DNA from 2 places in the Actinoplanes sp. NPDC049681 genome. Region 2 is predicted to be linked to the other one. Evidence: riboswitches for the same ligand, from Rfam matches in the RefSeq annotation. Region 2 holds a riboswitch; the other holds the start of a gene.

Region 1 (4,410 bases), on a different contig from region 2:
CCTGCGACGATCCGGGCCCGCGACTCCACGCCGGCGGCGGCGACCGCCTCGGCGACCTCGGTCATTCCCCGACAAACGGGCGCAGCTCGACCCGGCCGTTCCACGCCATCGGGTGGGCGCGAGCCACCTCGATGGCCTCGTCGAGGTCGGCGCACTCGAGGATGTCGAAGCCCACGATCACCTCTTTCGTCTCGGCGAACGGGCCGTCCGACAGCAGCAGCTCGCCGCCACGGACCCGTACTGTCGTCGCCGACGCCGGAGGGGCGAGCTGGCTGCCCTCCCGGCGGCGGCCCGCGGCGTCGTTCTCGGCGACCCACTGCTCGATGTCGGGCACCTGCGACTCGTCCGTCTCGGGCTCGGTGTCGGTGCAGACGAACATCATGTACTTCATCTCAGCGTCCTTCTCTCCGGTGGTGATCCACCCTCGTGACGAACGGTCCGCGCGGATCCGGACAGCATCGCACCGGAAATCTCAGAATTCTGCCGGCGGGGCGTTGTGCGGGGTGATGACCTGGATCGCGGAGGGGTTCGACCGTACGGGACCGGGCAGTGCGCCCTGTGCCTGCATGACGACGTGGCAGGCGTGGCGCAGGTCCTGCCGCAGGTCGTGGTGGAGCACGGCGGAGAGCCGGCGCTCGCGGAGCAGGGCGGTGTTCTCGCCGTCGAGGTCGTGCGCGACGAAGACGTCGTAGCGCCGGTTCTCGCGGTCGAAGGCATCCACCACCGCAGCGTTGCCGCCGGCGCCCGCGTACAGGGAGTAGACCGCGCGGACCGCCGGGTTGCCGGCCAGCACCTCCCGCGTTCCGATGTGGACGGCCTCAGCGCGGTCCTCCTCGTCGACGACCTCGAAAAGGCGGCGGCCCGCGGCCCGCGTACGCATCTCGGCCCGGAATCCCATCTCCCGCTCGTCCTCGCCGCGGAACGAGCCGTGCCCGCGGACCACCAGCACGTCGCCGGCGCGTTCGGCCAGCCACTCCTGCACGAGGTAGGCCGCGGTGGCGCCGGCCGCGCGGTTGTCGATGCCGACGTACGCCGCGCGCGGGCTGGTCGGCAGGTCGGTCACCAGCGTCACCACCGGGATACCCTGCCGGGCCAGGCGGGCAACGGCGGCGACGATCTCCGGCACGTCCGGTGCCTTGAGGATCACGCCGTGCGACTTGGTGCGGCCCACCTTGTCGAGCACGGCCACGAGGTCGGTCACGCCGGCGCTGTCGAGCAGGTGGAAGCGGGAGCGGATCACCGCCGGTCGCATCGCGGGCAGTTCGGCCTCCAACGCCGCGCGGACGGCGGTGGAGAAGCGCGACGGTGCCTGCACGATCACGTCGATCATGAACGTACGCCCGCCGATGCGCAGCTGGGACCGCTGCCGGTCGAGGTCCTCGATCGCCTGCTCCACCTCGCGCACGGTGCTCGCCCGGACACCGCCGCGCCGGTGCAGCACACGGTCCACTGTGGCCGGGCTGAGGCCGGACTGGACGGCGATCTCGCGGATGCGGTACGGGTGCTTCACCCCGTACACGATGAGGGGTTTTTGAGGTCTTTTCAAGGGACTTTGATGTTGTATCCCTCCCTAGCCTGACGGCATGGACATCTGCCTTGACGACTTCCGGAAACTGGTCGAGCAGACCACCGACCCGGGCGAGTATCGGCACGCCGCCGGCGTGGAACGAAACGTGTTGATCTACGACGGGACGGCCGGACGGGAGGCCCGCGACGAACTGATCCGGGCGTTGCTGGACGGCCCCGGCATCGTGGTGTTCAAAGGCGCCTTCGCGGCAGCCGTGGTGGACCGCGCGACCGCCGTCTTCACCGCGATGATCGAGGAGCAGAAGGCCACCGGGGCCGCCCGGGGCGACCACTTCGCCAAGCCCGGCGCCAACGACCGGATCTGGGGCGCCGTGGACAAGTTCGCGGTCCGCGATCCGGAGGCCTTCGCCGCGTACTACGACAACGACATCCTCGCGCTGATCTCCGAGTGCTGGCTGGGCCCCGGCTACCAGGTCACCTCGCAGCCCAACGTGGTGAACCCGGGCAGCGTCGCACAGGTCGCGCACCGGGACTACCACCTGGGCTTCATGTCCCGCGAGCTGGCCGAGCGCTATCCCGCGCACCTGCACCTGCTCTCCCCCGCACTGACCCTGCAGGGCGCCGTCGCACACGTCGACATGCCGGTGGAGACCGGTCCGACGCTGTACCTGCCGCACTCGCAGAAGTACCCGGGCGGCTATCTCGCGTTCCACCAGCCGGAGTTCACCGAGTACTTCGATGCCAACTACGTGCAGTTGCCGCTGGAGAAGGGCGACGCCGCCTTCTTCAACCCGGCGCTCTTCCACGGCGCCGGCGCCAACCGCAGCGCGGACGTCCGGCGGATGGCGAACCTGCTCCAGGTCTCGTCGGCGTTCGGGCGGGCCATGGAGACGGTCGACCGCGTCGCGATGTGCCGGGCCCTCTATCCGGTGCTGCGGGCTTACCCGGGGAACGTGGACAACGTCGTCGCGACGGCCGCCGAGGGGTACGCCTTTCCCACGAACCTCGACCGCGACCAGCCCGTGGACGGGATGGCCCCGCAGACCCAGGCCGACCTGATGCGGCAGGCGCTCACCGAGCAGTGGGACGCGTCACAATTCGAGAAGGCCCTGCGCGATCAGCAGGAGCGACGCCGGGCCGCCGCCTGAGCGGGTTCCCGATCTTGGAATCGCGACGTTATGGTGGTGGGGCGCCCGAAGCGGCGCTGCCCCTTGCCGAGAGGCGCTGCGACGGACCCTGAGGTCCGCCACGCTCGGCCTGTGGGCCACTGTCGCAAGGGCGCCTCCTGACGAGGGGGGTGCCCTTCTCCATGTCATCACGTCTCCAGCAGCTCAACGGCATCGACTTCGCGGTGGCGGACCTGTCGCTGGCCGCCTTCGGCCGGCACCAGATGCGCCTCGCCGAGCACGAGATGCCCGGCCTGATGTCGATCCGCGAGGAGTACAAGGACGCGCAGCCGCTGCGCGGCGCGCGGATCGCCGGCTCGCTGCACATGACCATCCAGACCGCGGTGCTCATCGAGACGCTCGTCGCGCTCGGTGCGCAGGTCCGCTGGGTCTCCTGCAACATCTTCTCGACCCAGGACGAGGCCGCCGCGGCGATCGTCGTCGGCCCCGAGGGCACGGTCGAGGCCCCGTCCGGCACCCCGGTCTTCGCCTGGAAGGGCGAGACGCTCGAGGAGTACTGGTGGTGCACCGAGCAGCTGTTCGACTTCGGTGACGGCCTCGGCCCGAACATGATCCTCGACGACGGCGGCGACGCCACCCTGCTCGTGCACAAGGGCGTGGAGTTCGAGAAGGCGGGTGCGGTCCCGGCGACCACCGCCGAGGACCCCCACGAGTACACGATCATCCTCGACACCCTGCGCCGCAGCCTGGCGTCGGACCCGCAGCGGTTCACCAAGATCGCTGCGGAGATCAAGGGCGTCACCGAGGAGACCACCACCGGCGTCGCGCGGCTCTACAAGTTCGCCAAGACCGGCGACCTGCTCTTCCCGGCGATCAACGTCAACGACTCGGTCACCAAGAGCAAGTTCGACAACAAGTACGGCATCCGCCACTCGCTGGTCGACGGCCTCAACCGTGCCACCGACGTCATGCTCGGCGGCAAGCTGGCCGTGGTCTGCGGCTACGGCGACGTCGGCAAGGGCTCGGCCGAGACGCTGCGCGGCCAGGGTGCCCGCGTCGTGGTGACCGAGGTCGACCCGATCTGCGCGCTGCAGGCGGCGATGGACGGCATGCAGGTCGCCCGGATCGAGGACGTGGTCTCCGAGGCCGACATCTTCATCACCACCACCGGCGGCACCGAGATCATCACGGTCGAGCACATGGCCGCGATGAAGCACAACGCGATCGTCGGCAACGTCGGCCACTTCGACGACGAGATCGACATGGCCGGCCTCGCCAAGGTGCCGGGCATCGAGAAGATCGAGGTCAAGCCGCAGGTGCACGAGTGGCGCTTCCCGGACGGGCACGCGGTCATCGTGCTCTCCGAGGGCCGCCTGATGAACCTGGGCAACGCCACCGGCCACCCCAGCTTCGTCATGTCGAACTCGTTCACCAACCAGGTGATGGCCCAGATCGAGCTCTGGACCAAGCCTGACGAGTACGACAACCAGGTCTACGTGCTCCCGAAGCACCTGGACGAGAAGGTCGCGCGGCTGCACCTGGACGCGCTCGGCGTCCGGCTCACCGAGCTGACCAAGAAGCAGGCGGAGTACCTGGGCGTGCCGGTCGAGGGACCGTACAAGCCCGACCACTACCGCTACTGATTCCCCGGCGGGTCATCTGCGCGATCGAGCGCAGGTGACCCGCCGCAGGGTTCCTCCGGGACAATGTGCCGGTGAGTGTCGAGATGACGTTGCTGTTCATCCTCGCCGGTGTC
Region 2 (4,410 bases):
CCGGGGCAGCGCTCCTTGATCAGCGGAAGCGCGTCGATGAAAGCCTTCGCGTAGCCGTTGTGCTCCGCGATGCCGGTCGCCACCGCGAGCACGTTGGGGTCGAAGATGATGTCCTCGGGCGCGAACCCCGCCTGCTGCACGAGCAGGTCGTACGCCCGGCCGCAGATCTCGACCTTGCGGGCGGTGGTGTCCGCCTGGCCCTGCTCGTCGAAGGCCATGACGACCACGCCGGCCCCGTAGTCGCGGACCTTGCGCGCCTGGGCCAGGAAGGGCTCCTCGCCCTCCTTGAGGCTGATCGAGTTGACCACGCCCTTGCCCTGCACGCACTTGAGGCCGGCCTCGAGCACGCTCCACTTCGAACTGTCGATCATCACCGGGATCCGGGCCACCTCGGGCTCGGTCGCGATGAGGTTGAGGAACGTGGTCATCGCCCGCTCACTGTCGAGCAGGTCGGCGTCCATATTGACGTCGAGGAGGTTGGCGCCGCCGCGCACCTGCTCGAGGGCGACGTCCACGGCGGCCTGGTAGTCGTCGGCCTCGATGAGGCGGCGGAACTTGGCCGAGCCGGTGACGTTGGTGCGCTCGCCGATCATGACGAAGCCGGTGTCCGGGCCGATCGCGAACGGCTCGAGGCCGCTGAACCGGGTGGTGCGCGCGGGCTCGGCGACCGTACGCGGGGTGCTGCCCCGCACCACGCGGGCGATCTCCGCGATGTGCGCCGGGGAGGTGCCGCAGCAGCCGCCGACGATGTTGACCAGGCCCTCGCCGGCGAACTCGCTGATCAGTGCCGCGGTCTCGGCCGGGGTCTGGTCGTAGCCGCCGAACGCGTTGGGCAGTCCGGCGTTCGGGTGACAGGCGACGTACGTGCCCGCCAGCCGGGCGAGCTCGACCACGTGCGGGCGCATCTCGGCCGCGCCCAGCGAGCAGTTCACGCCGACGACCAGCGGCTCGGCACGCTCGATCGAGCGCCAGAACGCCTCCACGGTCTGCCCGGACAGGGTCCGCCCGGACAGGTCCACGATGGTCACCGAGATCCACAGCGGCAGCTGCGGCGCCACCTCGCGAGCGGCGGCGATGGCGGCCTTGGCGTTGAGCGTGTCGAAGATCGTCTCGACCAGCAGGAGGTCGACACCGCCCTCGGCGAGCGCCGAGATCTGCTCCGCGTACGCCGCCTTGACCTTGTCGAAGGTGGTCGTACGGTAGGCCGGGTCCTCGACCCGCGGGGACAGCGACAGGGTCACGTTGAGCGGGCCGACGGACCCGGCGACGAACTTGCCGCCGGCCTCGTCGGCGGCCTGCCGGGCGAGCTGGGCCCCGCGCACGTTCATCTCGCGCACCAGGCCCTCGAGCCCGTAGTCGGCCTGCGCGATGCTCGTCGCGGTGAAGGTGTTGGTCGTGGTGATGTCCGCACCCGCGGCCAGGTACTGCCGGTGGACGTCGAGGATGACGTCCGGCCGGGTCAGGTTGAGCAGGTCGGGGTCGCCGGTGACGTCCTTCGGGTGGTCCCCGGCGATGAGGTCGCCGCGGTAGTCGGCGGGGGTGAGCTTCGCGCCCTGCAGCATCGTGCCCCACGCGCCGTCGAGCACCAGGACACGCTCGGCCATGAGCGATGTGAGTGACTCGGTTGCAGACTGGGTTGTAGCAGACACAGTGACCACCTCCGCGGAATCTCGGAGGCGCCCTTGGTCGGTGTGGTTCCAGTCCGAGCGTGGCGGGTCTTCCCCGTCGCAGCGCCCCTCGGCCTGGCGCACAAGACTACCGGAAGACGGTCGTATCGACCGTACCGGCGGGTGCCGTCCCGACAGTTGGACGGCACCCGCCGGTGGCCTGCGGCTCAGGCGTTGCGGGCGAAGAGGGCACCCATCACCATGACCTTGCGGCGGCGGCTCAGCAGGCGGCTGAGGCTCACCAGCACGCGGTTGCGGCGGCCGGAGATGACGCTCGGTGGCGGGTCGCGCCGGTCGAGGGTCCGCAGCGCGACGTCGACGACCTCGGCGACCGTCTGGCGCGGGGTGCCACCGTCCGCCGCGTCGGTTCCCACGACCTCGAAGAACTCGGTGCTGGTCGCGCCCGGCGACAGGGCCAGGACGCGCAGGCCGGTGCCGCGCGACTCCTGCCAGAGCGCCTCGGTGAAGCTGAGGACGAAGGCCTTGGTGGCCGCGTACACGGCCATGGAGGGGCTGGGCTGGTAACCGGCGACGCTGGCGACGTTGACGAGCACCCCGGAGCCGGCCGCCCGCAGCGGTTCGATGAACGCGCGGCTGATGTCCACCAGGGCCGCCACGTCGACGGCGATCTCCTCCGCGAGGCGCTGCGGGTCCTCGCCGTGGAACGGCCCGAAGGTGCCGAACCCGGCGTTGTTGATCACGCTGGTGACGGTGAGGCCGCGCTCCGCCACGGCCGCGGCGAGCTTCTGCCCGGCGCCGGGCAGGCTCAGGTCCATGGGTACGACGGCGACCGGCACACCGTGCGCGGCGGTGAGCTCGGCGGCCAGGGCCTCGAGGCGCGCGGCGCGGCGGGCGACGAGCACGAGCCCGGAGCCGCGGGCGGCGAGGCGGCGCGCGAACTCGGCGCCGATGCCGGAGCTCGCACCGGTGATCAGGGTGGTCTGGCGGCGGTAGTCCACGGGAGTCATGGCTTCACTGTACGTCGCTTGTGGCACTCAGTGTCAACCATGTCCATGGGTGATACCGTGCCGGGCATGGCTGACGAACGCCCGCTCATGGTCTTCCTGCACGGCTGGCCCGAACGCGGCCTGGTGTGGCGCGCGCAGGTCGAGCACTTCACCGCCGCCGGCTTCGAGTGCGTGGCCCCCGACCTGAGGGGATACGGCGATGCCGAGGTGCCGCACGACCCCGGGGCGTACGCGGTCGAGCACGTCGTCGAGGACCTGCTGCGCCTGCACGACTCGCTCGGCGGCCGCCCCGCGGTGTGGGTGGGGCACGACTGGGGCAGCCCGGTCGCCTGGTCGCTCGCCGCCCATCACCCCGAGCGCTGCCGGGCGGTCGTGAGCCTGTGCGTGCCGTACCTGCCGGAGGGGTTCACGCTGGCGAACCTGGTGCCGCTGGTGGACCGGGAGCTCTACCCCGAGGACCGGTTCCCGTACGGCCAGTGGGACTACTACCGCTTCTACGCCGAGCACTTCGACCAGGCGGTCGCCGACTTCGAGGCCGACGTCCCGGCGACGGTCTCGCTGCTGTACCGCCGCAGCCGCCCCGAGGTGGTGGGGCAGCCGGCCCGCAGCGCCGCGGTGCGCGCCAACGGCGGCTGGTTCGGCGACGCCCACCGCGCCCCGGCCCTGCCGCGCGACCGGGCGATGCTCAGCGACGCCGACCACGCCGAGATCGTGGCCGGCCTCGCCGCGCACGGGTTCCGCGGGCCCTGCTCCTGGTATCTCAACGACGAGGCCAACGCGGCGTACGCCGCCCGCGCCGCTGCGGAGCTGCGCATGCCGGTGCTGTTCGTGCACGCGGCGTGGGACACGATCTGTGAGACCCGGCACAGCCGCCTGGCCGAGCCGATGCGTGCCGCCTGCGCCGATCTGACCGAGGTCACGATCGAGGCGGGCCACGAGGTCATGCTGGAACGCCCGGCCGAGGTGAACGACGCAATCGGTGCCTGGCTGGCCACTCGGAGGCTGGGTCCTCCGGACCGCGGCGCCTCCTCCTAACGGCCCGATCTGCCGTCCACCCCCGTTCCCGCTCTGCGAAGTCCCAGCTCAGCGGGGAGGATGCAGCGGTACGTCGATCTTGGGGGGACACGGACATGGAGATCCATCACTTCGAGCACGGATGGGTCACACCGGCCGTCAGCTACGCGCTGTCGGTGCTCGGTTCGCTGCTGGGGCTGATCTGCGCGACCCGGCTGCGCGCCGCCCGGACCGGCGGCGGCCGGGCCTGGTGGCTGACGCTCTCGGCGGTCGCCATCGGCGGCACCGGCATCTGGACCATGCACTTCGTGGCGATGCTCGGCTTCAGCGTCGTCGGCACCCCGATCCGCTACGACGCGGCGCTGACCGCCGCCAGCTCGCTGCTGGCGATCGCGGCGGTCGGCGCCGGGATGATGGTCGTCTTCGGCGGCGAACGGGCGCGTCCGCTGCGTATCGTCGCCGGCGGCCTGCTGGCCGGGCTCGGCGTGGCCGCGATGCACTACATGGGCATGCGCGCCATGCACCTGCACGGCGAGATCGGGTACGACCGGACGAGGGTGATCGCCTCGGTGGTGATCGCCGTCGTGGCGGCCACGATCGCGCTCTGGCTGACCGTGACCGTACGGAAGCCCGCGGTGATCTTCGGCGCCGCCCTGATCATGGGCATCGCGGTCAACGGCATGCACTTCACCGGCATGTCCGCGATCTCCGTACGCCCGCATCCCGGAGACGCCGTCCCGTCGGGCGCCTCGGCAACGGCG

The links. A riboswitch is a leader RNA that binds a small molecule or an ion and turns the genes downstream of it on or off. The one in region 2 is predicted to bind S-adenosylhomocysteine.
Region 1: it holds a riboswitch for S-adenosylhomocysteine, as region 2 does, so the genes downstream of both, ahcY (adenosylhomocysteinase) here and metH (methionine synthase) in region 2, are expected to answer to the same signal.

Annotation. Positions count from the first base shown of each region.
Region 1 covers NZ_JBITLP010000013.1:47,072-51,481, forward strand. The annotation lists gene ACIBO8_RS36475 (RNA polymerase sigma factor) at 1-65, opposite strand, end outside; gene ACIBO8_RS36480 (YciI family protein) at 62-391, opposite strand; gene ACIBO8_RS36485 (LacI family DNA-binding transcriptional regulator) at 473-1,510, opposite strand; gene ACIBO8_RS36490 (phytanoyl-CoA dioxygenase family protein) at 1,584-2,675, shown strand; S-adenosyl-L-homocysteine riboswitch at 2,738-2,818, shown strand; gene ahcY (adenosylhomocysteinase) at 2,837-4,297, shown strand; gene ACIBO8_RS36500 (Na+/H+ antiporter) at 4,369-4,410, shown strand, end outside.
Region 2 covers NZ_JBITLP010000008.1:261,054-265,463, forward strand. The annotation lists gene metH (methionine synthase) at 1-1,604, opposite strand, end outside; S-adenosyl-L-homocysteine riboswitch at 1,668-1,745, opposite strand; gene ACIBO8_RS28870 (SDR family NAD(P)-dependent oxidoreductase) at 1,835-2,635, opposite strand; gene ACIBO8_RS28875 (alpha/beta hydrolase) at 2,702-3,670, shown strand; gene ACIBO8_RS28880 (MHYT domain-containing protein) at 3,766-4,410, shown strand, end outside.